DNA from 3 places in the Lysinibacillus sp. FSL M8-0216 genome. Region 3 is predicted to be linked to each of the others. Evidence: a T-box and tRNA genes for the amino acid it is inferred to sense, from the RefSeq annotation. Region 3 holds a T-box; the other regions hold tRNA genes.
What was found. The T-box of region 3 lies ahead of trpS (tryptophan--tRNA ligase). A T-box ahead of a tRNA ligase gene usually reads a tRNA of that ligase, here a tRNA-Trp.
Positions count from the first base shown of each region.

Region 1 (10,105 bases), 1.5 Mb from region 3:
ATTCCGTGTTTATGTTGAGGCAAACAAAAAATCAGAAAAATCAACATTAAAAACTCAATATTCTGCTCGTTGGGAATTAACAGAGAACGGATTTTCAACTGATATGAATGAAAAACAATTCGAAGCATTACAGAAGAATAAAAATTTCACAGTTACAAAAGTTCCTATCGTTACATTAGATACGATAGGTTTGGAAGACGATAGTATGGTAGAAAATGAAACCCTGGATTTGGTAACTTCTTTAAGAGCTTCTCAACAAATACCTTGGGGAATTAAAGCAATTTATAACAATGATACTTTAACATCTACAACTGGAGGAAGTGGCATTAATATTGCCGTACTCGATACGGGTGTAAATACTTCTCATCCTGACCTTGTCAATAACGTAGAGCAATGTAAAGACTTTACAGGTGCGACAACACCCATTAATAACAGCTGTACAGATAGAAACGGACATGGTACACATGTTGCTGGTACGGCCTTAGCTGATGGTGGAAGCGATCAAGCAGGCATTTACGGTGTAGCTCCAGATGCTGATCTTTGGGCTTACAAAGTGTTATTAGATAGCGGCTCTGGATACTCAGATGATATTGCTGCTGCTATTCGACATGCAGCAGATCAAGCAACAGCTACTGGTAGCAAAACAATTATTAGTATGTCTCTAGGTTCTTCAGCGAATAATAGCCTCATTTCAAGTGCTGTCAATTACGCATACAGTAAAGGAGTTCTAATAGTAGCTGCAGCTGGTAATTCAGGCTATGCGCAAGGAACAATTGGTTATCCGGGGGCATTACCAAATGCAATCGCCGTTGCAGCTTTAGAAAATGTACAACAAAATGGGACTTATCGTGTAGCTGACTACTCTTCACGTGGTTATATATCTACAGCTGGAGATTATGTAATCCAGGAAGGTGATATTGAAATCTCAGCTCCTGGCTCATCAGTTTATTCTACATGGTATAATGGCGGTTATAATACAATTAGCGGCACATCAATGGCTACCCCTCATGTCTCTGGTTTAGCAGCAAAAATTTGGGCTGAAAATCCGTCATTGTCTAACACGCAACTACGTTCTAACTTACAAGCGAGAGCAAAATCAGTAGATATTAAAGGTGGTTATGGAGCTGCTATAGGTGATGACTACGCTTCAGGATTTGGATTTGCTCGCGTTCAATAATTTCAAAAGGTGAAGCATACTAACATTAGTAATACAAACCAAAGCTATGGTTTGTATTACTATTTTTTTGGTTCTAAACGTATTCACCAGTACCCCTAATACCTCCAAGTAGTATTATAGCTTCGCTTGTTATACGAGATCTAAGTCCCAACCAGCCTCAAACAAATTTCTACAGGTAGGGGTGAACAGGTAGAATTATTGAAAGGCACTTAATGTGCCTTTCAAACTTCACTAATTAAAATCATGAATAAATTCTTTTAACAATATTTTAAAGTAATCCAGATATCCCTCATTTAAAATGCTACTAGGAATATGTGTAGAATAGTCAATATGATTTACAAACTTAAATTCTTCTTTATCATACTTTCCTATTTCTTCGGTTTTTAGAGTAGTAGTAAATATTATTTGATTACGGAGTATGTTTCTGTTTTTTTAGTAAACAGACTATCAAAAAATAAAGTTCCATTTGGATCAATACTTTTATATTTTTCATTCATGGAGAATAAAACATTAGAGATAACTTCTTTTTTAGTTGAAATACCTTTGTCCTTTGCAATTTCAAACATAGTAATAATTGATTCTAATTCTCGTATTTGTTCATCTAGTTCTTGTACTTTACTCTCAGCATCTTCTGCATTAAATAATTGCTCTTTATAAAATAACAGTGATTCTAAAGAAATCTCGTCAACGAACATTATCCCATAGTTTACTTACCTGATTACACGAACCAGTCAAATCATTGAAGTTATATAGTAACTAATATCATTACTATCTGTTCTAAAATTCATCAAGTATAATAAAGCTTTAGTTTCATACTCGCTTCCAATACCTCTATTCTTTTCTGTAGCTTGAATAACATAGCTCATTCGTTAGCCCCCCTTTTCATGGAAGAATATTCAATCTTAATGTATACAGTTTTTCTACAAATTTTCAACATAAAAAAAGAACCCTTGAGTTATCAAGGATTCTTTCACTTTTTAGATACCGGTGGTCGGGGTCGAACCGACACTCCAAAGGAACACGATTTTGAGTCGTGCGCGTCTGCCAATTCCGCCACACCGGCATAATGGAGATAAAAAAAATCGGATAAACCGATTAGCAGTAAAAATATGGAGGCGGCAACCGGATTTGAACCGGTGATAAAGGTGTTGCAGACCTGTGCCTTACCACTTGGCTATGCCGCCATCATACTTGGAGCGGAAGACGAGGTTCGAACTCGCGACCCCCACCTTGGCAAGGTGGTGTTCTACCACTGAACTACTTCCGCAATAAATGGCTGGGGTACCTGGATTCGAACCAGGGCATGACGGAATCAAAATCCGTTGCCTTACCGCTTGGCTATACCCCAAAAGATAATTATATATAAAAATGGGGCGACTGATGGGAATCGAACCCACGAATGCCTGAACCACAATCAGGTGCGTTAACCACTTCGCCACAACCGCCATTATTAATATTATTTTGTTTTATTTTAAAGTTAAATGGGGCGACTGATGGGAATCGAACCCACGAATGCCTGAACCACAATCAGGTGCGTTAACCACTTCGCCACAACCGCCATAAAATTTAATTGGCAGGGGCAGTAGGAATCGAACCCACATCAAAGGTTTTGGAGACCTCTATTCTACCGTTAAACTATGCCCCTATTTGATAAAAACTGGTGGAGGGGGACGGATTCGAACCGCCGAACCCTAAGGAGCGGATTTACAGTCCGCCGCGTTTAGCCACTTCGCTACCCCTCCGGGAATAAATGGTGCCGGCGATAGGAGTCGAACCCACGACCTACTGATTACAAGTCAGTTGCTCTACCAACTGAGCTACACCGGCAAAAAAATGATGGGTCAGGACGGAATCGAACCGCCGACACTTAGAGCTTCAATCTAATGCTCTACCAACTGAGCTACTGACCCATATACTATAAAAATGGCGGTCCCGACCGGGATCGAACCGGCGATCTCCTGCGTGACAGGCAGGCATGTTAACCGCTACACCACGGGACCATTTGGTTGCGGGGGCTGGATTTGAACCAACGACCTTCGGGTTATGAGCCCGACGAGCTACCACTGCTCCACCCCGCGATAATGATATATGTTGTTTTTAAAAATGGTGGAGGATGACGGGCTCGAACCGCCGACCCTCTGCTTGTAAGGCAGATGCTCTCCCAGCTGAGCTAATCCTCCATCTGGGTATAAAAATGAATGGTGACCCCTACGGGATTCGAACCCGTGTTACCGCCGTGAAAGGGCGGTGTCTTAACCACTTGACCAAGGGGCCTTCGTTTGGAATAATTAAAAGTGCTGGCGGAGAGTAAGGGATTTGAACCCTTGAGACAGTGTTAACCGCCTACACGATTTCCAATCGTGCTCCTTCGGCCACTCGGACAACTCTCCAAGAATGGCTCCGAAGGCAGGACTCGAACCTGCGACAACCTGATTAACAGTCAGGTGCTACTACCAACTGAGCTACTTCGGAATAATTTTAGTATACAGCCTAGCGACGTCCTACTCTCACAGGGGGAAGCCCCCAACTACCATCGGCGCTAAAGAGCTTAACTTCCGTGTTCGGTATGGGAACGGGTGTGACCTCTTTGCCATCATCACTAGACTATTTGAAAGACAATACTTATTATAACATATTTTATCGAAATTACAAGTATAATATAATAATTTTATTCTTTCAAAACTGGATAAACGGTTCATTGAAGGTTTCAAACTTTTTTGGTTAAGTCCTCGATCGATTAGTATTCGTCAGCTCCATGTGTCACCACACTTCCACCTCGAACCTATCTACCTCATCGTCTTTGAGGGATCTTACTTACTTGCGTAATGGGAAATCTCATCTTGAGGGGGGCTTCATGCTTAGATGCTTTCAGCACTTATCCCGTCCACACATAGCTACCCAGCGATGCCTTTGGCAAGACAACTGGTACACCAGCGGTGTGTCCATCCCGGTCCTCTCGTACTAAGGACAGCTCCTCTCAAATTTCCTACGCCCACGACGGATAGGGACCGAACTGTCTCACGACGTTCTGAACCCAGCTCGCGTACCGCTTTAATGGGCGAACAGCCCAACCCTTGGGACCGACTACAGCCCCAGGATGCGATGAGCCGACATCGAGGTGCCAAACCTCCCCGTCGATGTGGACTCTTGGGGGAGATAAGCCTGTTATCCCCGGGGTAGCTTTTATCCGTTGAGCGATGGCCCTTCCATGCGGAACCACCGGATCACTAAGCCCGTCTTTCGACCCTGCTCGACTTGTAGGTCTCGCAGTCAAGCTCCCTTGTGCCTTTACACTCTACGAATGATTTCCAACCATTCTGAGGGAACCTTTGGGCGCCTCCGTTACCTTTTAGGAGGCGACCGCCCCAGTCAAACTGTCCGCCTGACACTGTCTCCTGCCCCGCTAAGGGGCATGGGTTAGAATTTCAATACAACCAGGGTAGTATCCCACCGACGCCTCCTTCGAAGCTGGCGCTCCGAGATCTCTGGCTCCTACCTATCCTGTACAAGTTGTACCAAAATTCAATATCAGGCTACAGTAAAGCTCCACGGGGTCTTTCCGTCCTGTCGCGGGTAACCTGCATCTTCACAGGTACTATAATTTCACCGAGTCTCTCGTTGAGACAGTGCCCAGATCGTTACGCCTTTCGTGCGGGTCGGAACTTACCCGACAAGGAATTTCGCTACCTTAGGACCGTTATAGTTACGGCCGCCGTTTACTGGGGCTTCAATTCGCAGCTTCGCTTGCGCTAACCACTCCTCTTAACCTTCCAGCACCGGGCAGGCGTCAGCCCCTATACGTCACCTTACGGTTTTGCAGAGACCTGTGTTTTTGCTAAACAGTCGCCTGGGCCTATTCACTGCGGCTCTCATGCGCTTGCACGCTCAAGAGCACCCCTTCTCCCGAAGTTACGGGGTCATTTTGCCGAGTTCCTTAACGAGAGTTCTCTCGCACACCTTAGGATTCTCTCCTCGACTACCTGTGTCGGTTTGCGGTACGGGCACCTCTCACCTCGATAGAGGCTTTTCTTGGCAGTGTGAAATCAGGAACTTCGTCCATACGGACTCGCCATCACAGCTCAACGTTACAGTGTGCGGATTTGCCTACACACACGCCTTACTGCTTGGACGCGCATAACCAACAGCGCGCTTACCCTATCCTACTGCGTCCCCCCATTTCTCAAACGGTGAGGAGGTGGTACAGGAATATCAACCTGTTGTCCATCGCCTACGCCTATCGGCCTCGGCTTAGGTCCCGACTAACCCTGAGCGGACGAGCCTTCCTCAGGAAACCTTAGTCATACGGTGGACGGGATTCTCACCCGTCTTTCGCTACTCATACCGGCATTCTCACTTCTAAGCGCTCCACCAGTCCTTCCGGTCTGACTTCAACGCACTTAGAACGCTCTCCTACCACTGACATCGTAGATGTCAATCCACAGCTTCGGTGAATCGTTTAGCCCCGATACATTTTCGGCGCAGCGTCACTCGACCAGTGAGCTATTACGCACTCTTTAAATGATGGCTGCTTCTAAGCCAACATCCTGGTTGTCTGTGCAACGCCACATCCTTTTCCACTTAACGATTACTTTGGGACCTTAGCTGGTGGTCTGGGCTGTTTCCCTTTTGACTACGGATCTTATCACTCGCAGTCTGACTCCCGTGTATAAATATCTGGCATTCGGAGTTTGTCTGAATTCGGTAAACCGGGATGGCCCCCTAGTCCAAACAGTGCTCTACCTCCAGTATTCTCATCACGAGGCTAGCCCTAAAGCTATTTCGGAGAGAACCAGCTATCTCCAAGTTCGATTGGAATTTCTCCGCTACCCACACCTCATCCCCGCACTTTTCAACGTGCGTGGGTTCGGGCCTCCAGTAAGTGTTACCTTACCTTCACCCTGGACATGGGTAGATCACCTGGTTTCGGGTCTACGACCACGTACTATTTCGCCCTATTCAGACTCGCTTTCGCTGCGGCTCCGCCTTCTAAAGCTTAACCTCGCACGTAATCGTAACTCGCCGGTTCATTCTACAAAAGGCACGCTATCACCCATTAACGGGCTCTAACTACTTGTAGGCACACGGTTTCAGGATCTCTTTCACTCCCCTTCCGGGGTGCTTTTCACCTTTCCCTCACGGTACTGGTTCACTATCGGTCACTAGGTAGTATTTAGCCTTGGGAGATGGTCCTCCCGGATTCCGACGGAATTTCACGTGTTCCGCCGTACTCAGGATCCACTCAGGAGGGAACGAACTTTCGACTACAGGGCTTTTACCTGCTCTGGCGGACCTTTCCAAGTCGCTTCATCTAACTCGCTCTTTTGTAACTCCGTATTGAGTGTCCTACAACCCCAAGAGGCAAGCCTCTTGGTTTGGGCTCTTCCCGTTTCGCTCGCCGCTACTCAGGGAATCGATTTTTCTTTCTCTTCCTCCAGGTACTTAGATGTTTCAGTTCCCTGGGTCTGCCTTCAAGACGCTATGTATTCACGTCAAGATACTACGCGATTAAACGTAGTGGGTTCCCCCATTCGGAAATCTCCGGATCAAAGCTCACTTACAGCTCCCCGAAGCATATCGGTGTTAGTGCCGTCCTTCTTCGGCTCCTAGTGCCAAGGCATTCGCCGTGCGCCCTTAATAACTTAACCTATCAGCTTTCAATACACATCGCATTTAACTGCTCGTGTCTTGAAACCTTTTAATGTTATTAAGCCTATAAAAAACTTAAAAAATAAATGTGTTTGTTACTATTTCAATGTCGTTTTATCCAGTTTTCAAAGAACAAGTTTTGAAGTATTTCATTCAGAAGAATGAACCTTCAAAACTGAACGCAAAACGTAATCTTACAAACCCAAGGTTTGTATTCCGAAAATATCCTTAGAAAGGAGGTGATCCAGCCGCACCTTCCGATACGGCTACCTTGTTACGACTTCACCCCAATCATCTATCCCACCTTCGGCGGCTGGCTCCAAAAGGTTACCTCACCGACTTCGGGTGTTACAAACTCTCGTGGTGTGACGGGCGGTGTGTACAAGGCCCGGGAACGTATTCACCGCGGCATGCTGATCCGCGATTACTAGCGATTCCGGCTTCATGTAGGCGAGTTGCAGCCTACAATCCGAACTGAGAACGACTTTATCGGATTAGCTCCCTCTCGCGAGTTGGCAACCGTTTGTATCGTCCATTGTAGCACGTGTGTAGCCCAGGTCATAAGGGGCATGATGATTTGACGTCATCCCCACCTTCCTCCGGTTTGTCACCGGCAGTCACCTTAGAGTGCCCAACTAAATGATGGCAACTAAGATCAAGGGTTGCGCTCGTTGCGGGACTTAACCCAACATCTCACGACACGAGCTGACGACAACCATGCACCACCTGTCACCGTTGCCCCCGAAGGGGAAACTATATCTCTACAGTGGTCAACGGGATGTCAAGACCTGGTAAGGTTCTTCGCGTTGCTTCGAATTAAACCACATGCTCCACCGCTTGTGCGGGCCCCCGTCAATTCCTTTGAGTTTCAGTCTTGCGACCGTACTCCCCAGGCGGAGTGCTTAATGCGTTAGCTGCAGCACTAAGGGGCGGAAACCCCCTAACACTTAGCACTCATCGTTTACGGCGTGGACTACCAGGGTATCTAATCCTGTTTGCTCCCCACGCTTTCGCGCCTCAGTGTCAGTTACAGACCAGATAGTCGCCTTCGCCACTGGTGTTCCTCCAAATCTCTACGCATTTCACCGCTACACTTGGAATTCCACTATCCTCTTCTGCACTCAAGTCTCCCAGTTTCCAATGACCCTCCACGGTTGAGCCGTGGGCTTTCACATCAGACTTAAGAAACCACCTGCGCGCGCTTTACGCCCAATAATTCCGGACAACGCTTGCCACCTACGTATTACCGCGGCTGCTGGCACGTAGTTAGCCGTGGCTTTCTAATAAGGTACCGTCAAGGTACAGCCAGTTACTACTGTACTTGTTCTTCCCTTACAACAGAGTTTTACGAACCGAAATCCTTCTTCACTCACGCGGCGTTGCTCCATCAGGCTTTCGCCCATTGTGGAAGATTCCCTACTGCTGCCTCCCGTAGGAGTCTGGGCCGTGTCTCAGTCCCAGTGTGGCCGATCACCCTCTCAGGTCGGCTACGCATCGTCGCCTTGGTGAGCCGTTACCTCACCAACTAGCTAATGCGCCGCGGGCCCATCCTATAGCGACAGCCGAAACCGTCTTTCAGTGTTTCACCATGAGGTGAAACAGATTATTCGGTATTAGCCCCGGTTTCCCGGAGTTATCCCAAACTATAAGGTAGGTTGCCCACGTGTTACTCACCCGTCCGCCGCTAACGTCGAAGGAGCAAGCTCCTTCTCTGTTCGCTCGACTTGCATGTATTAGGCACGCCGCCAGCGTTCGTCCTGAGCCAGGATCAAACTCTCCATAAAAGAAATTTGATTAGCTCAAATTGTTTTGCTGGCATCAATTTTGATGTCCAAAATTTTGTTTCGTTCACTAGCTAGGCTAGCTACTAAAAACTTTATTGATTACGTTTTGCTTGTTCAGTTTTCAAGGTTCATTATTTAAGTCGTTTTTTTCAGCGACTCCTTTATATTAACATCTCGTTCGAAACATGTCAACTACTTTTTTGAAAAAGTTTTTTGTGTTTTTTATCGAGTTATTCGTTATGTCTTAGCGACAATTAATATAATACAATACCAATATGTTATTCGTCAACTACTTTTCTAAAAAAATATCGAGGTATTTTTTAGATACCTCGATTACAAGCATACTACAGTCATTGACCGATTTCTAGAGCATCTTTATTGACCTTATAATGGCGGTGAAAGATCATTTCGTTTTTCGCAGTAACTGGCTCTATATGAATATACCCTTTATCCACTAAGTATTCGACAAACACTTCTAAATCAACTGAGTAATTCATGAGTTCTTGATGGTCATGTAGCTCTTGAATAGACCAGGTTTCTTTTGTTTGCATCACTTCTAATATATGTTGTGCTCCATCTCGTGTACGAGAATGTATTAAAAACTCACTTGCTAAAAATAAAAGCTCTAGACGCTTTTCTATTGGCTCATTACTTGTCACTAGCTCTTCGTATAGCTTATAAATGGCTGGTTCAATTTTTTTCACTTGTCCCCATACAGTTACTTCAGGGTATAAACCACTATCAATAATCGATAAACGACCCAAATGGTGTAAAGAATCGACTACATGATTATATGCATCCAAATAACTGCCCTTATCAAAGTATTCTTTCCCCTCCAAATAACGACGGATTAACTTTGAAAATTGAATGCCCGTTTTAATCTTACGACCACTATACGGAAATTCCTGTAATTCTATTTTTAATTTATGCAGAAATTCATTTCGATCAAATAGTACTCTGCCAAAGAAAATCCAATCGACTACTTTCTTATTAGAACCGATTAGGAGCCATTTTCGTATTAATTTTTCCGTAACCGTATGTAGAGCGACTTTATTTCCTTCATATAAGTAATGTTTTGAAAAGACTGGCTGCTCTGCTTCTTTTACAATAATTAATAAAACAGTATCAAATGTATCTGTAACGTTACTTTGCTCCTCACGCTTTTCTACTAAAATAACGCCTAATGTATTTGACTGACTCGCACGTTCTTGGTATATAGGACGCAATACTTGCTCCATGTTCAGCCCCCCTTTATTCATATAGCTTCTCTTGTTCGGTTAAAAATTCGACATACTCTAAAAGTATTCCTTCTTTGATTTACCTCAAAGCTAAAATACTTTGCCCTTATATGTTATAGTAGATTTTAGATTGGGAGGCAAGATAAATGAAACCTTATAAAAGTAAAATTAATAAAATTCGTTCATTCGCTTTAGCACTAATCTTTATTGGTTTTATTGTAATGTACGGAGGTATATTCTTTAAAAATAGCCCAATATTA
Region 1 is NZ_CP152007.1:4,092,148-4,102,252, forward strand. It holds gene MKX57_RS20330 (S8 family peptidase) at 1-1,177, shown strand, start outside; gene MKX57_RS20335 (hypothetical protein) at 1,579-1,872, opposite strand; gene MKX57_RS20340 (hypothetical protein) at 1,909-2,043, opposite strand; tRNA gene MKX57_RS20345 (tRNA-Leu) at 2,160-2,240, opposite strand; tRNA gene MKX57_RS20350 (tRNA-Cys) at 2,288-2,361, opposite strand; tRNA gene MKX57_RS20355 (tRNA-Gly) at 2,370-2,444, opposite strand; tRNA gene MKX57_RS20360 (tRNA-Gln) at 2,451-2,525, opposite strand; tRNA gene MKX57_RS20365 (tRNA-His) at 2,547-2,622, opposite strand; tRNA gene MKX57_RS20370 (tRNA-His) at 2,660-2,735, opposite strand; tRNA gene MKX57_RS20375 (tRNA-Trp) at 2,749-2,822, opposite strand; tRNA gene MKX57_RS20380 (tRNA-Tyr) at 2,836-2,919, opposite strand; tRNA gene MKX57_RS20385 (tRNA-Thr) at 2,929-3,004, opposite strand; tRNA gene MKX57_RS20390 (tRNA-Phe) at 3,015-3,087, opposite strand; tRNA gene MKX57_RS20395 (tRNA-Asp) at 3,102-3,177, opposite strand; tRNA gene MKX57_RS20400 (tRNA-Met) at 3,181-3,255, opposite strand; tRNA gene MKX57_RS20405 (tRNA-Val) at 3,282-3,357, opposite strand; tRNA gene MKX57_RS20410 (tRNA-Glu) at 3,377-3,451, opposite strand; tRNA gene MKX57_RS20415 (tRNA-Ser) at 3,476-3,567, opposite strand; tRNA gene MKX57_RS20420 (tRNA-Asn) at 3,573-3,649, opposite strand; rRNA gene rrf (5S ribosomal RNA) at 3,666-3,781, opposite strand; rRNA gene MKX57_RS20430 (23S ribosomal RNA) at 3,895-6,822, opposite strand; rRNA gene MKX57_RS20435 (16S ribosomal RNA) at 7,056-8,607, opposite strand; gene MKX57_RS20440 (nucleotidyltransferase-like protein) at 8,958-9,845, opposite strand; gene MKX57_RS20445 (YgzB family protein) at 9,992-10,105, shown strand, end outside.
Region 1: it encodes a tRNA-Trp, which carries the amino acid that the T-box ahead of trpS (tryptophan--tRNA ligase) is inferred to sense. The anticodon was not compared.

Region 2 (10,105 bases), 510 kb from region 3:
ACCCCATCTGCTTTTTGTCTATATCCATTTCTTTTTTTGATGTTTTAGTAAGGCTAGCAGTTCCTCAAGTTCCTCTGTTGTGCTCTTGGTATGTGCCTTAATAGCAGTAAAAACAGGGATTGCCTCTTGAAGGAGTAAAAAACTAAAATAATAATAGCCTAAAAAAGCTTCTGGTTCATAGCCTCTAGGTGTATCTTCCTCCCATTCCAGCTCATCATCCTCTTCATTTTCCACCCATAAATATTTCGTATCCAAAAGCTCTTGCATCGTTGAAACGTTATGTGTTGAATCTTGATAATCCTCAGTTATTGCATGAGCCACAGCTAAATAAAGCTCTATTTCTGCTAAGGAGACTTCCTTCACATTTTTACTTGAAAGCTTTTTTAAAAGAATAAGCAAAACCCATGGCGTCACCTGCCAAAGTGTTCCTTGATGTTCGATTAGTTCAGTCAGCTCTTGATATTGTTCCTGTTCAATTAGGCGAGGAATGTCTGTTCCTCTGCCATAAGGTGTCGTCAATTGTTGCCAAGGGATATTCGAAATATTTTGGTTCAACATCTTGAATTGCCTCTCTCCTAAAAAGGTACTTAGGAGCTGTTCGTTTATGAACAACTCCTTTAAAGTTAATAACATGGTTTCTGATAAAAATAATTGGGCGTATGGTAGGTATTTACATAAGGCTTATGGAATATATGAGTGGTCGCAGGGGAAAGTGGTGGGATTAACCATGTCCAGTTACCCGTAACTTCTCGCCCTGCTGATTCCTCAGCTTCCTCAAATAATTTAAACTGCTGAGCAGCAGTATGATGATCTACAATGCTCACACCATTCTCTTTAAAAGAATGAAGGACAGCTATATTGAGCTCCACTAATGCTCGGTCACGCCAAAGAGAAGCTTGTTTGGTTGTATCCAGATTAAATATATCCGCAATAGCTGGGAGCATATTATAACGCTCATGATCGGCTAAATTGCGTGCCCCAATTTCAGTCCCCATATACCAGCCATTAAATGGAGCTGCTTGAAAATCAATGCCAGCCATTTGAAAACGCATACTCGAAATAATAGGAACAGCATACCATTTCAATTCTAATTTCTCTACAGCTTCCGATTCCGGATGACGTATTGGAACCTCTAAAATATACTCGGTAGGAATCGTAAATAGTTGGGGAGCATGTCCATCTACCTGTATGACAAGTGGTAATACATCAAACGGCGTACGCTCGCCTTTCCAGCCCATCGATTCACATACTTTTGTAAAAATGATGGAATGTGCATCTCCAATAATGCCTTCTTCTGTTTCGTAGCCTGCATAACGAATTAGCTGATGATTCCAAATCCGTACTCTGTCAGTTGCAAACACTGTTATAGTTGGACGAATTTTCCCATGATTAGTGGCATACTCAATATGCTCTAGTAACTTTTGAAAAATGCCCTGTTCATCTAAAACTTCTCGTGCATCTACTACATGCAATGATTGCCAAAACAACCGTCCAATACATTTATTGCTATTACGCCATGCAACTCGTGCGCCAAAAACTAGCTCCTCTGTTGTAGGCTTATATTCCCCTGCACTTTTAATCTGTTGTAATCTATTTTCTAACCAAAGTTTGGATTCATTTTGTTCCAGCTGGTATTGATTTAAAAAACATTGTATCTCCTGTATATTCATATCGATTCCTCCACTTATCCTCATATTAGAGGAACGAGGCAATAAGCACCATGAAAATAGCTAGTGAAAAAACATACATATTGCATATATGAAATAGTTTGTTCAAATTTACTATAAAGCATCGTTCCAAGTAGTAATTGAATTATAGTACTCCTTTAAACGAGCCTATAAAAAGAGAGGGATTATGAGCATTTGGTAGAAGGAAATGTTTAGACCTAACATTAAAAAGCTACAAAACCTTGTCAAAGGATTTATAGCTTTGATACCTGTTTATGCAAAGATAAAAAAAGCATGTAGCACACAACTGTGCTACATGCTTGATGACCCGTACGGGATTCGAACCCGTGTTACCGCCGTGAAAGGGCGGTGTCTTAACCACTTGACCAACGGGCCGTGGCTCCGAAGGCAGGACTCGAACCTGCGACAACCTGATTAACAGTCAGGTGCTACTACCAACTGAGCTACTTCGGAATAATGATGGGCCTAAATGGACTCGAACCATCGACCTCACGCTTATCAGGCGTGCGCTCTAACCAGCTGAGCTATAGGCCCATTTTGGAGCGGGTGATGAGAATCGAACTCACGACATCAGCTTGGAAGGCTGAGGTTTTACCATTAAACTACACCCGCAAATAATGGTGGGTCAGGACGGAATCGAACCGCCGACACTTAGAGCTTCAATCTAATGCTCTACCAACTGAGCTACTGACCCGAAATGGAGGAGGTAGAGGGATTCGAACCCCCGCGCGGTGTTACCCGCCTGTCGGTTTTCAAGACCGATCCCTTCAGCCAGACTTGGGTATACCTCCAAAAATATTAAAATGGTGGAGCCTAGCGGGATCGAACCGCTGACCTCCTGCGTGCAAGGCAGGCGCTCTCCCAGCTGAGCTAAGGCCCCATTTATAGATGATCGGAATGACAGGATTCGAACCTACGACCCCTTGGTCCCAAACCAAGTGCTCTACCAAGCTGAGCTACATTCCGAAAACATGAATAAATTGGCGCGCCCGACAGGAGTCGAACCCATAACCTTCTGATCCGTAGTCAGACGCTCTATCCAATTGAGCTACGGGCGCAAAATTAATAAAAAATGATGAGCCATGAAGGACTCGAACCTTCGACCCTCTGATTAAAAGTCAGATGCTCTACCAACTGAGCTAATGGCTCGTAAAATAAAAAATGGCTGGGGTACTAGGATTCGAACCTAGGCATGACGGAATCAAAATCCGTTGCCTTACCGCTTGGCTATACCCCAATTTTAAAATGGGGCGACTGATGGGAATCGAACCCACGAATGTCGGAACCACAATCCGATGCGTTAACCACTTCGCCACAACCGCCACTATATAATAACAGCCATATATGAACGAGTACCTCAATACCTGGCAGGGGCAGTAGGAATCGAACCCACACCAAAGGTTTTGGAGACCTCTATTCTACCGTTGAACTATGCCCCTAAAATGGTGGAGGGGGACGGATTCGAACCGCCGAACCCTAAGGAGCGGATTTACAGTCCGCCGCGTTTAGCCACTTCGCTACCCCTCCAAGGGAATAATGGTGCCGGCGATAGGAGTCGAACCCACGACCTACTGATTACAAGTCAGTTGCTCTACCAACTGAGCTACACCGGCAATAAAAAAATAACGGTCCCGACCGGGATCGAACCGGCGATCTCCTGCGTGACAGGCAGGCATGTTAACCGCTACACCACGGGACCAAAATGGTGGAGGATGACGGGCTCGAACCGCCGACCCCCTGCTTGTAAGGCAGGTGCTCTCCCAACTGAGCTAATCCTCCATAAAAAATAAGCGAAGCGACGTCCTACTCTCACAGGGGGAAGCCCCCAACTACCATCGGCGCTAAAGAGCTTAACTTCCGTGTTCGGTATGGGAACGGGTGTGACCTCTTTGCCATCATCACTTCACTTATTCAATTGAAAGCTTATTCTTTCAAAACTGGATAAACGGTTCATTGAAGGTTTCAAACTTTTTTGGTTAAGTCCTCGATCGATTAGTATTCGTCAGCTCCATGTGTCACCACACTTCCACCTCGAACCTATCTACCTCATCGTCTTTGAGGGATCTTACTTACTTGCGTAATGGGAAATCTCATCTTGAGGGGGGCTTCATGCTTAGATGCTTTCAGCACTTATCCCGTCCACACATAGCTACCCAGCGATGCCTTTGGCAAGACAACTGGTACACCAGCGGTGTGTCCATCCCGGTCCTCTCGTACTAAGGACAGCTCCTCTCAAATTTCCTACGCCCACGACGGATAGGGACCGAACTGTCTCACGACGTTCTGAACCCAGCTCGCGTACCGCTTTAATGGGCGAACAGCCCAACCCTTGGGACCGACTACAGCCCCAGGATGCGATGAGCCGACATCGAGGTGCCAAACCTCCCCGTCGATGTGGACTCTTGGGGGAGATAAGCCTGTTATCCCCGGGGTAGCTTTTATCCGTTGAGCGATGGCCCTTCCATGCGGAACCACCGGATCACTAAGCCCGTCTTTCGACCCTGCTCGACTTGTAGGTCTCGCAGTCAAGCTCCCTTGTGCCTTTACACTCTACGAATGATTTCCAACCATTCTGAGGGAACCTTTGGGCGCCTCCGTTACCTTTTAGGAGGCGACCGCCCCAGTCAAACTGTCCGCCTGACACTGTCTCCTGCCCCGCTAAGGGGCATGGGTTAGAATTTCAATACAACCAGGGTAGTATCCCACCGACGCCTCCTTCGAAGCTGGCGCTCCGAGATCTCTGGCTCCTACCTATCCTGTACAAGTTGTACCAAAATTCAATATCAGGCTACAGTAAAGCTCCACGGGGTCTTTCCGTCCTGTCGCGGGTAACCTGCATCTTCACAGGTACTATAATTTCACCGAGTCTCTCGTTGAGACAGTGCCCAGATCGTTACGCCTTTCGTGCGGGTCGGAACTTACCCGACAAGGAATTTCGCTACCTTAGGACCGTTATAGTTACGGCCGCCGTTTACTGGGGCTTCAATTCGCAGCTTCGCTTGCGCTAACCACTCCTCTTAACCTTCCAGCACCGGGCAGGCGTCAGCCCCTATACGTCACCTTACGGTTTTGCAGAGACCTGTGTTTTTGCTAAACAGTCGCCTGGGCCTATTCACTGCGGCTCTCATGCGCTTGCACGCTCAAGAGCACCCCTTCTCCCGAAGTTACGGGGTCATTTTGCCGAGTTCCTTAACGAGAGTTCTCTCGCACACCTTAGGATTCTCTCCTCGACTACCTGTGTCGGTTTGCGGTACGGGCACCTCTCACCTCGATAGAGGCTTTTCTTGGCAGTGTGAAATCAGGAACTTCGTCCATACGGACTCGCCATCACAGCTCAACGTTACAGTGTGCGGATTTGCCTACACACACGCCTTACTGCTTGGACGCGCATAACCAACAGCGCGCTTACCCTATCCTACTGCGTCCCCCCATTTCTCAAACGGTGAGGAGGTGGTACAGGAATATCAACCTGTTGTCCATCGCCTACGCCTATCGGCCTCGGCTTAGGTCCCGACTAACCCTGAGCGGACGAGCCTTCCTCAGGAAACCTTAGTCATACGGTGGACGGGATTCTCACCCGTCTTTCGCTACTCATACCGGCATTCTCACTTCTAAGCGCTCCACCAGTCCTTCCGGTCTGACTTCAACGCACTTAGAACGCTCTCCTACCACTGACATCGTAGATGTCAATCCACAGCTTCGGTGAATCGTTTAGCCCCGATACATTTTCGGCGCAGCGTCACTCGACCAGTGAGCTATTACGCACTCTTTAAATGATGGCTGCTTCTAAGCCAACATCCTGGTTGTCTGTGCAACGCCACATCCTTTTCCACTTAACGATTACTTTGGGACCTTAGCTGGTGGTCTGGGCTGTTTCCCTTTTGACTACGGATCTTATCACTCGCAGTCTGACTCCCGTGTATAAATATCTGGCATTCGGAGTTTGTCTGAATTCGGTAAACCGGGATGGCCCCCTAGTCCAAACAGTGCTCTACCTCCAGTATTCTCATCACGAGGCTAGCCCTAAAGCTATTTCGGAGAGAACCAGCTATCTCCAAGTTCGATTGGAATTTCTCCGCTACCCACACCTCATCCCCGCACTTTTCAACGTGCGTGGGTTCGGGCCTCCAGTAAGTGTTACCTTACCTTCACCCTGGACATGGGTAGATCACCTGGTTTCGGGTCTACGACCACGTACTATTTCGCCCTATTCAGACTCGCTTTCGCTGCGGCTCCGCCTTCTAAAGCTTAACCTCGCACGTAATCGTAACTCGCCGGTTCATTCTACAAAAGGCACGCTATCACCCATTAACGGGCTCTAACTACTTGTAGGCACACGGTTTCAGGATCTCTTTCACTCCCCTTCCGGGGTGCTTTTCACCTTTCCCTCACGGTACTGGTTCACTATCGGTCACTAGGTAGTATTTAGCCTTGGGAGATGGTCCTCCCGGATTCCGACGGAATTTCACGTGTTCCGCCGTACTCAGGATCCACTCAGGAGGGAACGAACTTTCGACTACAGGGCTTTTACCTGCTCTGGCGGACCTTTCCAAGTCGCTTCATCTAACTCGCTCTTTTGTAACTCCGTATTGAGTGTCCTACAACCCCAAGAGGCAAGCCTCTTGGTTTGGGCTCTTCCCGTTTCGCTCGCCGCTACTCAGGGAATCGATTTTTCTTTCTCTTCCTCCAGGTACTTAGATGTTTCAGTTCCCTGGGTCTGCCTTCAAGACGCTATGTATTCACGTCAAGATACTACGCGATTAAACGTAGTGGGTTCCCCCATTCGGAAATCTCCGGATCAAAGCTCACTTACAGCTCCCCGAAGCATATCGGTGTTAGTGCCGTCCTTCTTCGGCTCCTAGTGCCAAGGCATTCGCCGTGCGCCCTTAATAACTTAACCTATCAGCTTCCAATACACATCGCATTTAACTGCTCGTGTCTTGAAACCTTTTAATGTTATTAAGCCTATAAAAAACTTAAAAAAATAAATGTGTTTGTTACTATTTCAATGTCGTTTTATCCAGTTTTCAAAGAACAAGTTTTGAAGTATTTCATTCAGAAGAATGAACCTTCAAAACTGAACGCAAAACGTAATCTTACAAACCCAAGGTTTGTATTCCGAAAATATCCTTAGAAAGGAGGTGATCCAGCCGCACCTTCCGATACGGCTACCTTGTTACGACTTCACCCCAATCATCTATCCCACCTTCGGCGGCTGGCTCCAAAAGGTTACCTCACCGACTTCGGGTGTTACAAACTCTCGTGGTGTGACGGGCGGTGTGTACAAGGCCCGGGAACGTATTCACCGCGGCATGCTGATCCGCGATTACTAGCGATTCCGGCTTCATGTAGGCGAGTTGCAGCCTACAATCCGAACTGAGAACGACTTTATCGGATTAGCTCCCTCTCGCGAGTTGGCAACCGTTTGTATCGTCCATTGTAGCACGTGTGTAGCCCAGGTCATAAGGGGCATGATGATTTGACGTCATCCCCACCTTCCTCCGGTTTGTCACCGGCAGTCACCTTAGAGTGCCCAACTAAATGATGGCAACTAAGATCAAGGGTTGCGCTCGTTGCGGGACTTAACCCAACATCTCACGACACGAGCTGACGACAACCATGCACCACCTGTCACCGTTGCCCCCGAAGGGGAAACTATATCTCTACAGTGGTCAACGGGATGTCAAGACCTGGTAAGGTTCTTCGCGTTGCTTCGAATTAAACCACATGCTCCACCGCTTGTGCGGGCCCCCGTCAATTCCTTTGAGTTTCAGTCTTGCGACCGTACTCCCCAGGCGGAGTGCTTAATGCGTTAGCTGCAGCACTAAGGGGCGGAAACCCCCTAACACTTAGCACTCATCGTTTACGGCGTGGACTACCAGGGTATCTAATCCTGTTTGCTCCCCACGCTTTCGCGCCTCAGTGTCAGTTACAGACCAGATAGTCGCCTTCGCCACTGGTGTTCCTCCAAATCTCTACGCATTTCACCGCTACACTTGGAATTCCACTATCCTCTTCTGCACTCAAGTCTCCCAGTTTCCAATGACCCTCCACGGTTGAGCCGTGGGCTTTCACATCAGACTTAAGAAACCACCTGCGCGCGCTTTACGCCCAATAATTCCGGACAACGCTTGCCACCTACGTATTACCGCGGCTGCTGGCACGTAGTTAGCCGTGGCTTTCTAATAAGGTACCGTCAAGGTACAGCCAGTTACTACTGTACTTGTTCTTCCCTTACAACAGAGTTTTACGAACCGAAATCCTTCTTCACTCACGCGGCGTTGCTCCATCAGGCTTTCGCCCATTGTGGAAGATTCCCTACTGCTGCCTCCCGTAGGAGTCTGGGCCGTGTCTCAGTCCCAGTGTGGCCGATCACCCTCTCAGGTCGGCTACGCATCGTCGCCTTGGTGAGCCGTTACCTCACCAACTAGCTAATGCGCCGCGGGCCCATCCTATAGCGACAGCCGAAACCGTCTTTCAGTGTTTCACCATGAGGTGAAACAGATTATTCGGTATTAGCCCCGGTTTCCCGGAGTTATCCCAAACTATAAGGTAGGTTGCCCACGTGTTACTCACCCGTCCGCCGCTAACGTCGAAGGAGCAAGCTCCTTCTCTGTTCGCTCGACTTGCATGTATTAGGCACGCCGCCAGCGTTCGTCCTGAGCCAGGATCAAACTCTCCATAAAAGAAATTTGATTAGCTCAAATTGTTTTGCTGGCATCAATTTTGATGTCCAAAATTTTGTTTTGTTCACTAGCTAAGCTAGTTACTTAAAACTTTATTGATTACGTTTTGCTTGTTCAGTTTTCAAGGTTCATGTTTTGCTTTGTTTTAGCGTGTCACCGTGGCGACTTGTATAATACTACACCCTTATTTTTAAAAGGTCAACACTTTTTCAAAAAAAGTTTAACTTTTTTTCTCGACATAGAATTACTTCCTATATTAATAATCAAAATAAACCTTTGACTACAAATAATATTTTCACCCTTAAGGTTTATGTTATACCACTAATTAAAATATAATTTTATCATATCTTACAAGAAAAAATTAATAGATTTTTTTTGATAGCAGGAAAAAAATCGATATTAAACCGATCTTTCAGTATGTAGATGCAGTTTTTTATATAAAGGTGAACTGGAATGAGGGGCACTACACTCCTAAATGGAGTCAACGACTTTACTTGATTTCAAAAAAGACTATAGATAAACTCAAAAGTTTGAGTTTATCTATAGTCTTAAACTGAATTTTATAATGGGAAAAAGAATGGGATAGTTATCATCATGACAATAAACATAACAATTTGTAACGGTATCCCTATTCTTACAAAGTCCATAAATTTATAGCCCCCAGCTGTCATTACCAGCGCATTAGTTGGGGATGCAATTGGTGTGGCAAACGCCATACTCGCGGCTACTGCTACTGCAATCATAAATGTTGTAGGATTAACCTCCATTGCTATTGCAGCACTCATAGCTATTGGTGCAAACAATACAGCCGTCGCCGTATTACTAATAAATTGTCCAAAGACAGCTGTCAAAATATAAACACCTATGAGGACACCATAGGGACCATAGTCACCAAGAACTTTAATAATCCCGTCAGATAATATAGCCATGCCTCCTGTTTTTTCTAACGCTGTCGCCATTGGTAGCATAGCGGCCACTAGCACTATACTTTCAAAATTCATATTGCTATACGCATCTTCCATGTTCCGTAAGCAACCAGTTAATATCATTAAAACGGCACCAATCATAACAGAAATAACAGCAGGGAAAATTTCAAATGCCATTAACATAATCATAAACAGCATAATAATCCCCGCAATACCAGCTTTTCCTGTTGCCGCTGCTACACTCGCGTGTTCTTTTGGCTGACCCACAACCACAACATCTTGGGTCTCTCTCGCTAATAAAAGAATTTCATCCCAAGCTCCTTGCACTAAAATAGCGTCTCCAAATTTCAACTTATGCGAAACCATGTCTTGGAGTTTATAACCACCCTTACGATTAATACCAATTATATTTAGATTGTATTTTTCTCTAAACCCTAACGAACTAACTGTTTCATTGATAAAGCTTGAATTTGGCGTAAGCAATACCTCTGCAATACCGAGGTGCTTCGAAACCAATTCATCAGCTTCCCCTTCTACTAATCCTTGCATCTCGAGGTGATAATCCTCAACAAAGTGACGAATATCCGCTTCTTCCCCTTGAACATACAGCTCGTCCTTTGCATGAATCACACTTGTGGGACCAGCCATTTCTTGATACGTCATAGGTAGTAAATTGATACCTTCTTGTGACTTGCGATGAATTTTCATCATACAGAGCGTGTACTTGGCTGGTAGCTTTAACTCTGCTAACGACGTTTCAATAATAGGTGATTCTTCTGGAACAGAAATTTTGAATAGTCGATTA
Region 2 is NZ_CP152007.1:254,474-264,578, reverse strand. It holds gene MKX57_RS01285 (hypothetical protein) at 19-558, opposite strand; gene MKX57_RS01280 (nitric oxide synthase oxygenase) at 624-1,670, opposite strand; tRNA gene MKX57_RS01275 (tRNA-Glu) at 1,992-2,063, opposite strand; tRNA gene MKX57_RS01270 (tRNA-Asn) at 2,065-2,141, opposite strand; tRNA gene MKX57_RS01265 (tRNA-Ile) at 2,149-2,222, opposite strand; tRNA gene MKX57_RS01260 (tRNA-Gly) at 2,227-2,300, opposite strand; tRNA gene MKX57_RS01255 (tRNA-Phe) at 2,307-2,382, opposite strand; tRNA gene MKX57_RS01250 (tRNA-Ser) at 2,387-2,479, opposite strand; tRNA gene MKX57_RS01245 (tRNA-Ala) at 2,493-2,568, opposite strand; tRNA gene MKX57_RS01240 (tRNA-Pro) at 2,581-2,654, opposite strand; tRNA gene MKX57_RS01235 (tRNA-Arg) at 2,670-2,746, opposite strand; tRNA gene MKX57_RS01230 (tRNA-Lys) at 2,765-2,837, opposite strand; tRNA gene MKX57_RS01225 (tRNA-Gln) at 2,851-2,925, opposite strand; tRNA gene MKX57_RS01220 (tRNA-His) at 2,935-3,010, opposite strand; tRNA gene MKX57_RS01215 (tRNA-Trp) at 3,054-3,127, opposite strand; tRNA gene MKX57_RS01210 (tRNA-Tyr) at 3,132-3,215, opposite strand; tRNA gene MKX57_RS01205 (tRNA-Thr) at 3,226-3,301, opposite strand; tRNA gene MKX57_RS01200 (tRNA-Asp) at 3,315-3,387, opposite strand; tRNA gene MKX57_RS01195 (tRNA-Val) at 3,392-3,467, opposite strand; rRNA gene rrf (5S ribosomal RNA) at 3,479-3,594, opposite strand; rRNA gene MKX57_RS01185 (23S ribosomal RNA) at 3,661-6,588, opposite strand; rRNA gene MKX57_RS01180 (16S ribosomal RNA) at 6,823-8,374, opposite strand; gene MKX57_RS01175 (SLC13 family permease) at 8,935-10,105, opposite strand, start outside.
Region 2: it encodes a tRNA-Trp, which carries the amino acid that the T-box ahead of trpS (tryptophan--tRNA ligase) is inferred to sense. The anticodon was not compared.

Region 3 (10,105 bases):
TTAGTATTAACAGCTCATCACATGGTTAATACGCCTAATGACGATGAGGGGGAATTGTTACGTGAATAATATTCAAATGCTACAAGAACCAACGCCAACGATTTCTACTGCCAATAAGCCTATTGAATTGTATATTTTCGTAGATCCACTTTGTCCTGAAGCTTTTAGTATGCAAGCTGTACTTCGTAAATTACAGCTTGAATACAACCATTACTTCACTTGGCGTTTTGTTCTAAGCACTGAGCTTACTTCTTTAAACTGCTTAAGCAAGCGTGTAAAGGGTTGTATATCAGGCATAGAGCTAGATATTAATCATCCTGTATTACCTTCTATCGCTATTAAAGCGGCCGAATTACAGGGCAAACGCGCAGGTGCACGATATTTATCGAAATTACAAGAATATGTATTACTAAGCCATCAAGATGTAAACTCCTATGCTACTCTTTTAAAGATCGCAGAGGATATTCAACTAGATATGAATGAATTTACCGTTGACTTCGGCTCAAAGGAAGCAGCACGAGCTTTCCAATGTGATTTATACATTAAACGTGAAATGGAAGTTGACGAAGTCCCAAGTATCGTATTTTTCAATGAATGTATAGAAGATGAGGGACTAAAGGTTAGTGGTAGCTATGCCTATGAAGTTTATGAACATATTTTAGAAGAAATGCTCAATGAGCAGCTTGTACGTCAGCCTTTACCATCAATAGAGGACTTATTTTCAAAATTCCATACACTTTCTACAAATGAAATAGCATTTATCTATTCATTAACAGAACAAGCAGCCGAACGTGAACTAAAGAAACGTATGCTGCAACAAAAGATTGAACGAATCCAGACAACTCACGCTACATTATGGCGTCTTAAATAATACACGTTAAGGACTTAGCTAATGATCATTAGTTGAGTCCTTATTTTATTACATAAAAACAAAGAAACGCCTCTATCCTCGACCGATAGAGACGCTTCTTTTTCACAAAGGGGATGGGAGAAATGTTCACGTTCAAACAAAGGGGTGTATGTTTGTTTTGTGATTTATTTCACAAGAATTACTCTATCATGGAATAATATAATTAGCAATGAATCCAATACTAGATTCACAAATTTGTCAAATAGAAAGCGATTTCAAACAGTATTTTTCCAAGATGCACTCTTTTAAAGTATTTATAAATCAAAAAAAGTCATTATTCTTTCCATTCAATTAAAGCTGTCTATAAAAAAAACAGGCTATAGGAATAATCCTATAGCCCAACAAATTAGTTATTCAACAATAATTTTTCTAATTCAATTAAACGCTCTTCAAATACTTTACAAGCATCCTCTATTGGTTTCGCGACGTTCATATCAACACCCGCTGCCTTTAATACTTCAATTGGGAAATCCGAGCAACCTGCTTTTAAGAAGTTATTAATATAACGTTCTACAGCCGGTTCACCCTCCTCTAAAATCTGTTTACTCAATGCTGTAGCTGCCGATTTACCTGTCGCATATTGATAAACATAGTAATTATAATAGAAGTGCGGAATACGTGCCCACTCTAAACCAATTTCCTCATCCACAACCATATCATCACCGAAGTATTTTTTATTAAGTTCATAATACACTTCAGTCAATCGATCGGCTGTCAAGGATTCACCATTCTTATCCATTTGATGAATTAGGTGTTCGAATTCAGCAAACATTGTTTGTCTGAAAACTGTACTTCTGAAACCGTCTAACCAATGATTTAGCAAGTAGATTTTTTGTTGAGGGTCATCAATGGTTTTAAGTAAATAGTCATTTAATAGCTCTTCATTACATGTCGAAGCAACCTCAGCGACAAAAATAGAGTAATCCCCATAAACAAATGGCTGATTATTTCTTGAATAATAACTATGAACACTATGACCAAATTCATGTGCCAACGTAAAGAGATTATTCACATTATCTTGCCAATTCATTAGAATATAAGGATTTGTTCCATAAGCACCGGATGAGTATGCACCACTTCGTTTCCCTTTATTCTCTAAAACATCTACCCAACGGTTATCTAGTCCGTTTTGAACAATGTTTTGATATTCCTCACCTAATGGCGCTAAAGCCTTCACTAAAATATCTTTAGCTTCGTCGTAAGTAACCTTCATTTCCACCTCTTTTACAAGAGGTGCAAATAAATCCCACATATGCAATTCATCAACACCTAAAAGCTTCTTACGTAAAGAAATATAGCGCTGCATCGCAGGTAAATGCTTATGAATCGTTTCTACTAGTTGATCGTAAACATTTTCAGGAATGAAATTATTAGACATTGCTGCCTCGCGTGCAGAGTCATAATGACGAATACGAGCACTCACATTATGTTTTTTCACATTCCCTGTTAGCGTTGACGAGAACGTATTTTTAAACTTGCCATATGTTGCGTACATGGCTTTAAAAGCACCTTCACGAACTGAGCGATCTTTGCTCTCTAAAAACTTGATATAGTTACCATGTGTAAGTTGTACTTCTTCCCCATCTTCATTTTTCACGTAAGGGAATTCCAAATCCGCATTATTTAACATGCTGAATGTATTAGAGGCAGTGCCAGTTACCTCAGACATTTGAGCGAGTAATGCTTCCTGTTCCGCTGGTAAGACATGTGGACGTGCCATTGTTATTTCTTTTAATGATTGCTTGTACAATTGTAGGTCTTGATTTTCAGCTAAATAGCTTTCGATTGTCTCTTCATTTAATGCCAAAATTTCTGGCGTTAAAAATGATAGACCAGCAGAAATACTCGTTGCTAATGTTTGAATACGGCTATTCATATCTTGATAAAAACTATTTGTCGTATCCTGGTCATAGCGCATATGAGCATATGTGTAGAGCTTCATTGCACGTTCATAAATATGATCGTGATACTGTAAAGCTGCTAATAATGCTTGTGCTCCATTATTTAAAGTACCTGCAAAACTAGATGCTTTTTTAGCAAGCTCTGCAACTTCCTTGAACTCATCTTCCCAAAGTGCATCGGATGCAAAAATATCCTCTAATCGCCATGTTAATTCTTCAGGTACTTCATTTCGTACCAAAATTTGATTACTGTTACTAGCCATGTGCATGCCAGCCCCCTTTATATGTGCTTTTTTCCCTATACTCTCATATTTTCTCAGTATATTGCGGCAATTGCAAATAATTGTGCGTACACGATCTCACAAATATCCTGTAGTTTCTGATCTTGTTCTATTCCATTCAATATGAGGCTATATTGTTGAACAGCTTTTACTGCCTGCCCGGTATATTCTAAATGAGACTGCATGAGAAAATCTTGAATATGGTGTTTTTTTAATTCATATGGCTCTAAACGTAACTGTTGACTAAAATGCAACAGCATCGTTTGCCATTCACTTGCAAATAGTGAAATTGCTGTCCCATCTTTTACCGGAATTCCGATATAAGAGGGCATTGCCGAAATAGAAAAATTCAACTCATAACAATATCGTAAAAATGTATCCTGCACGCCTTGTTTACTATGTAGGAGGCGCCTATTTGCAAATTGCTGGCAAGCATGTTTATATAGCTGCCAATACTGTTGAAATTCTTCTAAGGAAATGCAAGTTGGTAAATAAAATGGAAAGCGTTGCTTATCTAAGGGGATTTTTTGGACTTTCCCTATAAAAGTATGCCCATGCACATGAAGGAGATTCGTCCAATATTCAAAATGGGCTGTTTTGGCATTATAGGTCATTAAATAAGGAAGGCCTGTTGAAGTGGTCATGAATGACTTTTGTAGTAATGGAGGAATACTTATTTTTCGAATTCCATTGATTGCTTCGTATCTTTGAGGCGTTAAAAAGAGCCAAATGGCTTGAAAGTTATTTTTTTCATAGCCTGTTGTCCGCTCCTGCCATTTATGATGAGATAGTGGGCTACATTGAAATTCCAGTGCGACGTTGTTAGTTTCTAAAGCAACAAGCAAATCTGGACGCTGAGAAAGCTCTGTTAAATAGGGCTCCAACTTCACTTTATATCCAAGCTTTTGTAGCCATTCAAACAATTGAATTTTACCTTGTAAATGAAGTTTTGATTCACCTTCAGCAAATAATTTCGGACATTGACTTTGCGTATGATGTGCAAAATGCGGGATATTATAGGAACCAATTTTTAAATGAACTGGTTCTAGACATTGAGGACAAAAAAATGTCATCTGGCGCCTATATGTCTGCAATGCTTTTCTCGTATATTGATATGCGTGAAAAAGCTGCTGTAAATTATTATAGGCAATTAGCATATAATCAGCTCCTTTTTGGCCAACTATAGTAAAAATTATTAGCTATCACAAATTAAAAGCTGTTTTTTCTTGAAATTTATGAAATGCCACACTACTGAGCTTTTCGTATAAAAAACTGTAGTGAATCTCGATAAATTTACCGAGTTCACTACAGTCTAAAAAATCAAGTAAACATATGCTTAAGCAAAGTATTTTCGAACTGTCTCAAAGCAATTAAATTCCATAATTTTTTCGCCGTACTCCTCTAAACGATGAATCGTAAAATTAGATGGCGTTAAAAATTCTTTGATGACCGCATTTCGATCGTGACGGTTTAACTCTTCATCTGCATTACCGAAATCAACCACTAAATAGTACCAATTTTCATATTTAAATAATGAGGAATCCACTAATTCGTCCGTCATTCGTTTTGCAACAGGGATTAACTCATCAATATCTTTAAATTTATATACATAAATGTCTGTATCCATAAATAATTCTGATTCATCCATGTCACCAAATTGAGTTAGTTGGCTAAGAAGATCGTCCCCAACTTCATCGAATGGTGCAAACATCTCTTTGTGTTCATCAAAATTCGAATGACCATCTAATGTTTCACCGTCTTTTAAGATATGTGCACGTGTGACAATGATTTCTAAGCCTACTTCAGATGCATTGATATGAATCCAAATCGGACCTTCTACATCAAAATAATCCTCCGTATTTACTTCATCAATCATATCCCAAAAAAGCTGTTCACCCTTTGCTCGATTGTACCAGATTTCTTCACGACTATAGCCGCGATCCTCTATATCATTGTACGTAATAAAGAGCTTAAGTGTATTTTCATTTACACGTTCGATGTCCACTAGACCTCATCTCCCTTCACTGTCATATGTCGAAAAACAGTTTTGTTTCATTAGTATGCTTTTATTCTTTGTTTTTAACCTTCATACTGCATTTGTTTTTCAACCTTTGACCACACCAGTAAAACCACACGAGGAACTGCAAACATTAAAATTTTTTATTTACAGTTGTCTCTAACACTATTGTATGCTGTTCTGTCATAAAATGAAAAGGATATACACCATTTCACAGAAGATATTTGAATTATTGAAATTGTAGTAAACTATTTAACTTAAATCAAGTTTAACATACTTTAACGGAAATATATGACTTTGCCCTATTAATTATTATACTTTATATAGAAGGTTTTACATAAGTAAAACATAAAAAAATAGATGTCACAATATGCATCTCACATCTGTAACATCTACTACTTATTTTATTCAGAATAGATAAAATTAATTCACCATTCTTTGTGCTTCTTGCAACTGATATGCTCGAACTTTTCGAGGTAAGAAACGACGAATTTCATCTTCGTTATAGCCAACTTGTAGACGTTTTTCATCTAGAATGATTGGTCGGCGTAATAAACCAGGATATTCCTGAATTAATTCATATAAACGTTGTAAAGGTAAACTTTCCACATCTACATTTAATTTTTGGAATATTTTAGAACGTGTAGAAATAATTTCATCTGTGCCATCTTCCGTCATACGTAAGATTTTTTTAATTTCACTAATACTTAGTGGTTCAGAAAATATATTACGTTCTGTATAGGGAATTTCGTGCTCCTCTAGCCATGCTTTCGCTTTACGGCAAGAGGTACAACTTGGTGATGTAAATAGAGTTACGATCATTCGTTCTGACACATCCTTTCATTTTGTAATCATATCTATAAACCAGTGTGTTAAATTAGAATTAATGTAATGTAAAATACACAGTACCATTATACAGCACTCCGCTGTTTTTGAATATAGTTCCAATAAAAAAAAGAATGAGCGTCTTGCTAAATTTTCTGTCTTTTTATATACCTTTTTAATGTATATACTTTTTTCACAACATTTCGAACTACTACTACTATTCCCACTTTAAGTGTATTTTAAACATCTTTTTAAGTCGCTCTGCTGTTCTCATTTACCTAAGATAAACGAGAAAATTGTCAGTTCGACGTGTACACCTCAAGTTAATTTTAATAAAAAAGTTTCTTTTTATAACAAATTTACACAACAAAAAAAGCATATAATTTTTTCTCTAAAAAAAACACCGCCAAAAGTCTGACTTTACACAATGAAATCTTTATAATATAATTCAATGCAATAAAATCAATTTCATGTTAAATTGAGAAAAACGCTGACGAAGAGTAGTACATATGTTAATGACACGTTTAGAGAGTCTGTGGTTGGTGAAAACAGATCGTGGGGCATATGGAATGGACTTCCGAGTTAGCTTTGTGAACGTTTCATGAATGGAAACTACTAGCAAGGCTCGTCCCTTCACGTTACGAAGCTGAGTGGCCGTTAAGGCAAGCTGGGTGGTACCGCGGATTCAAACATCATTCGTCCCTTCATTAGAAAAAGTCTAATGAGGACGCGTGATGTTTTTTATTTGAATTCGAGGAGGAAATTTTTATGACAACCATCTTTTCTGGTGTACAGCCTACAGGAATTGTAACTTTAGGGAACTACTTAGGAGCCTTCAAGCAATTCCCTGCCCTTCAAGATGAAGGAGATGCAATCTATTGCATCGTCGATCAACACGCTATTACAGTCGCTCAAGATCCGAAGGAATTACGAGAAAGTATTCGTAAGCTTGCTGCTACTTATATTGCCACTGGCATCGATCCTAAAAAATCTACATTATTTATTCAATCTGAGGTGCCAGCACATGCTCAGGCAGGATGGATGTTACAGTGTGTTGCATCTATCGGTGAACTTGAACGTATGACACAATTTAAAGATAAATCTCATGGTAAAGAGAGTGTCTCTGCGGCTCTTTTAACATACCCACCATTGATGGCTGCAGACATTCTACTTTACAACACAAATATTGTCCCAGTAGGCGATGATCAGAAACAACATATCGAGTTAACACGTGATCTAGCAGAACGCTTTAATAAACGTTATGGTGACGTTTTAACAATTCCAGAGATTCAATTACCAAAAGCTGGTGCTCGCATTAAATCTCTACAAGAGCCAACAAAAAAAATGAGCAAATCTGATCCCAATACAAAGGCGACAATCAGATTGCTAGATACAGCAAAAGACATTGAGAAAAAAATTAAATCAGCTGTAACTGATTCTGATGGGATTGTAGCATTTGATGTAGAAAATAAACCAGGTGTTTCAAATTTATTGACGATTGAATCGGCTATTTCAGGTATTTCTATTGATGATCTAGTTAAAAAATATGAAGGCATTGGTTATGGTGGCTTCAAGCAAGGTGTAGCTACTGCTGTAATCGATCACCTGACGCCAATTCAAGAAAAATTCTATCATTTAGTAGAATCCTCTGAATTAGACGTCATCCTTGATGAAGGTGCTGAAAAAGCAAATGCAATTGCCAGTGCCACATTAAAACGTATGGAAGAGGCAATGGGCCTCGGTCGGGCACGCCGCTAATCATTTATAGCTTATCTGACGTTCGATCAAAGCCTATATCAAGAACGACAGCGCATATGATGATACAAGCACCAACCGCCATATAAAATTCCGTTGTTTGAAACATAAATTTGAACACAACTTTCCAAGAATACCCTAGCGTACGGTAATTTAAATACAATATAAGATTCCCTAATGAGAGGATCATGAGACCATAGCTTACTAAAAATAAAAAGAGACGGAACAATGTAACGGCATCCTTTCTATTTCTTCTTACTTATCATTTATTCACAAAACTATAAAAAAAGACGTCAGCCGTTTAAATTTGGCTGACGTTTTTTGAGTTTAGATGTACTATTTATGCTTCATATTTTTTAAATAGAAGACTTGCATTGTGCCCACCAAAACCAAGAGAATTACTCATTGCATATTGAATGTTTGCTTCTCTCGCTTCATTTGGAACATAATCTAAATCACAATCAGGATCTGGATCTGTTAAATTAATTGTTGGTGGTAATATACCTTCTTTAAGCGCAAGAGCGGTAAAAATAGCTTCTACGCCCCCTGCTGCCCCTAATAAGTGTCCTGTCATAGACTTTGTAGAACTCATAGCTAGGTTATAAGCATGGTCACCGAAAGCAGTTTTAACAGCTTGTGTTTCAAATAAGTCATTATATGGCGTACTAGTGCCATGTGCATTAATATAATCAACTTGAGATGCCTCTACACCAGCATCTGTCAATGCTTGCATCATTGCACGTGCCGCACCTTCACCCTCTGGAGCTGGAGCAGTAATATGATGAGCATCTCCTGTTGCACCATAACCTAATACTTCCGCATAGATTTTTGCGCCACGAGCTTTTGCATGTTCGTACTCTTCTAAGATGACAATACCTGCGCCTTCACCAATAATAAATCCATCACGATTTTTATCAAATGGACGGCATGCTTCTTGTGGATTTTGATTTAAAGATAATGCAGTATTGGCACAGAAACCTGCGACAGCCATCGTTACGATTGGTGATTCCGCACCACCTGAAATCATAACATCTGCATCCCCACGTTCAATAACTTTAAAAGCATCTCCAATTGAGTTTGTTCCAGAAGCACATGCTGTTACTGAGCAAGAGTTAATTCCCTTTGCACCAAAATGAATCGACACTTGACCTGAAGCCATATCAGGAATCATCATTGGAATGAAGAATGGGCTAACTCGTCTTGCCCCGCGCTCTTGGAATGTTAAAAACTGTTGCTCATAGGTTTCCATTCCACCAATACCCGAACCAATCCAAACACCCGCACGTGGAGCTAACTCCTCATCAATTGTTAGCTGTGCATCTTCCATAGCCATGATTGAAGCAGCTAATGCATAATGTGTAAAGCGGTCCATCTTTCGAGCTTCTTTACGATCAATATATTTTTCAATATCAAAATCTTTCACTTCTGCTGCAATTTTGGCTGCAAAAAGCTCTTTATTTAAACGTGTTAGCTCACCAATGCCAGATTTACCAGCTTTAATGTTCGTCCATGTTTCTTCGATGCTATTTCCTAGTGGTGTAACTGCGCCAATTCCTGTAATTACTACTCGTCTTTTACTCATTGTCATACTCCCCTCAAGCATTTTTCCTATTTATTTTCCCCATCTCATGGCTACGGCACCCCATGTTAAGCCGCCACCAAAACCAACAAGGACTAATAAATCATCCTCTTTAATTTTACCTGCTTCAAGCTCATCTACCAAGGAAATACCAATCGATGCTGCAGAAGTATTCCCATATTTATGAATCGTTTTTGACATTTTTTCTGGTGGTAGCTCTAATCGCTCACGAGCAGATTCCATAATACGTATATTTGCCTGATGCGGCACTAAAAAATCTACGTCTTCTTTTGTTAATCCTGCTTTATCTAACACACTTACAGCCGATTCACCCATTTGACGTACAGCAAATTTAAATACTTCACGACCATTCATGGCAATCGTGTCTTGTTTTGTTAAATAAAGATTTTTACCGCCTGTGCCATCTGCACCAAGCTCAAATGATAAAATACCTCTGCCTTCAGATACTGGCCCTACAACTGCTGCGCTCGCGCCATCACCGAATAATACTGCTGTATTACGATCATTCCAATCAATGACTTTTGACAGCTTTTCAACACCTACTACTAAGACATATTTATAAGTGTTTGCCTCTACAAAATGTTTAGCTGTCACTAAACTATATATAAATCCTGCACATGCGGCTGCTTGATCCATCGCCGCAGCATTTACTGCTCCGAGTTGTTCCTGAACCATACATGCTACACTTGGGAAAGTTTGATCCTGTGTGACAGTTGCTACAAGTATTAACCCAATCTCCTCAGGCGTAATACCCGCTTTTGCAATAGCTTCTTTAGCAGCGGCTACTGCTAAATCTGAAGTTTCCTGATCATCTGC
Region 3 is NZ_CP152007.1:761,797-771,901, reverse strand. It holds gene MKX57_RS03535 (hypothetical protein) at 1-69, shown strand, start outside; gene MKX57_RS03530 (DsbA family protein) at 62-871, shown strand; gene pepF (oligoendopeptidase F) at 1,257-3,074, opposite strand; gene MKX57_RS03520 (competence protein CoiA family protein) at 3,128-4,249, opposite strand; gene mecA (adaptor protein MecA) at 4,429-5,097, opposite strand; gene spxA (transcriptional regulator SpxA) at 5,533-5,928, opposite strand; T-box leader at 6,416-6,641, shown strand; gene trpS (tryptophan--tRNA ligase) at 6,703-7,692, shown strand; gene fabF (beta-ketoacyl-ACP synthase II) at 8,030-9,271, opposite strand; gene MKX57_RS03495 (beta-ketoacyl-ACP synthase III) at 9,302-10,105, opposite strand, start outside.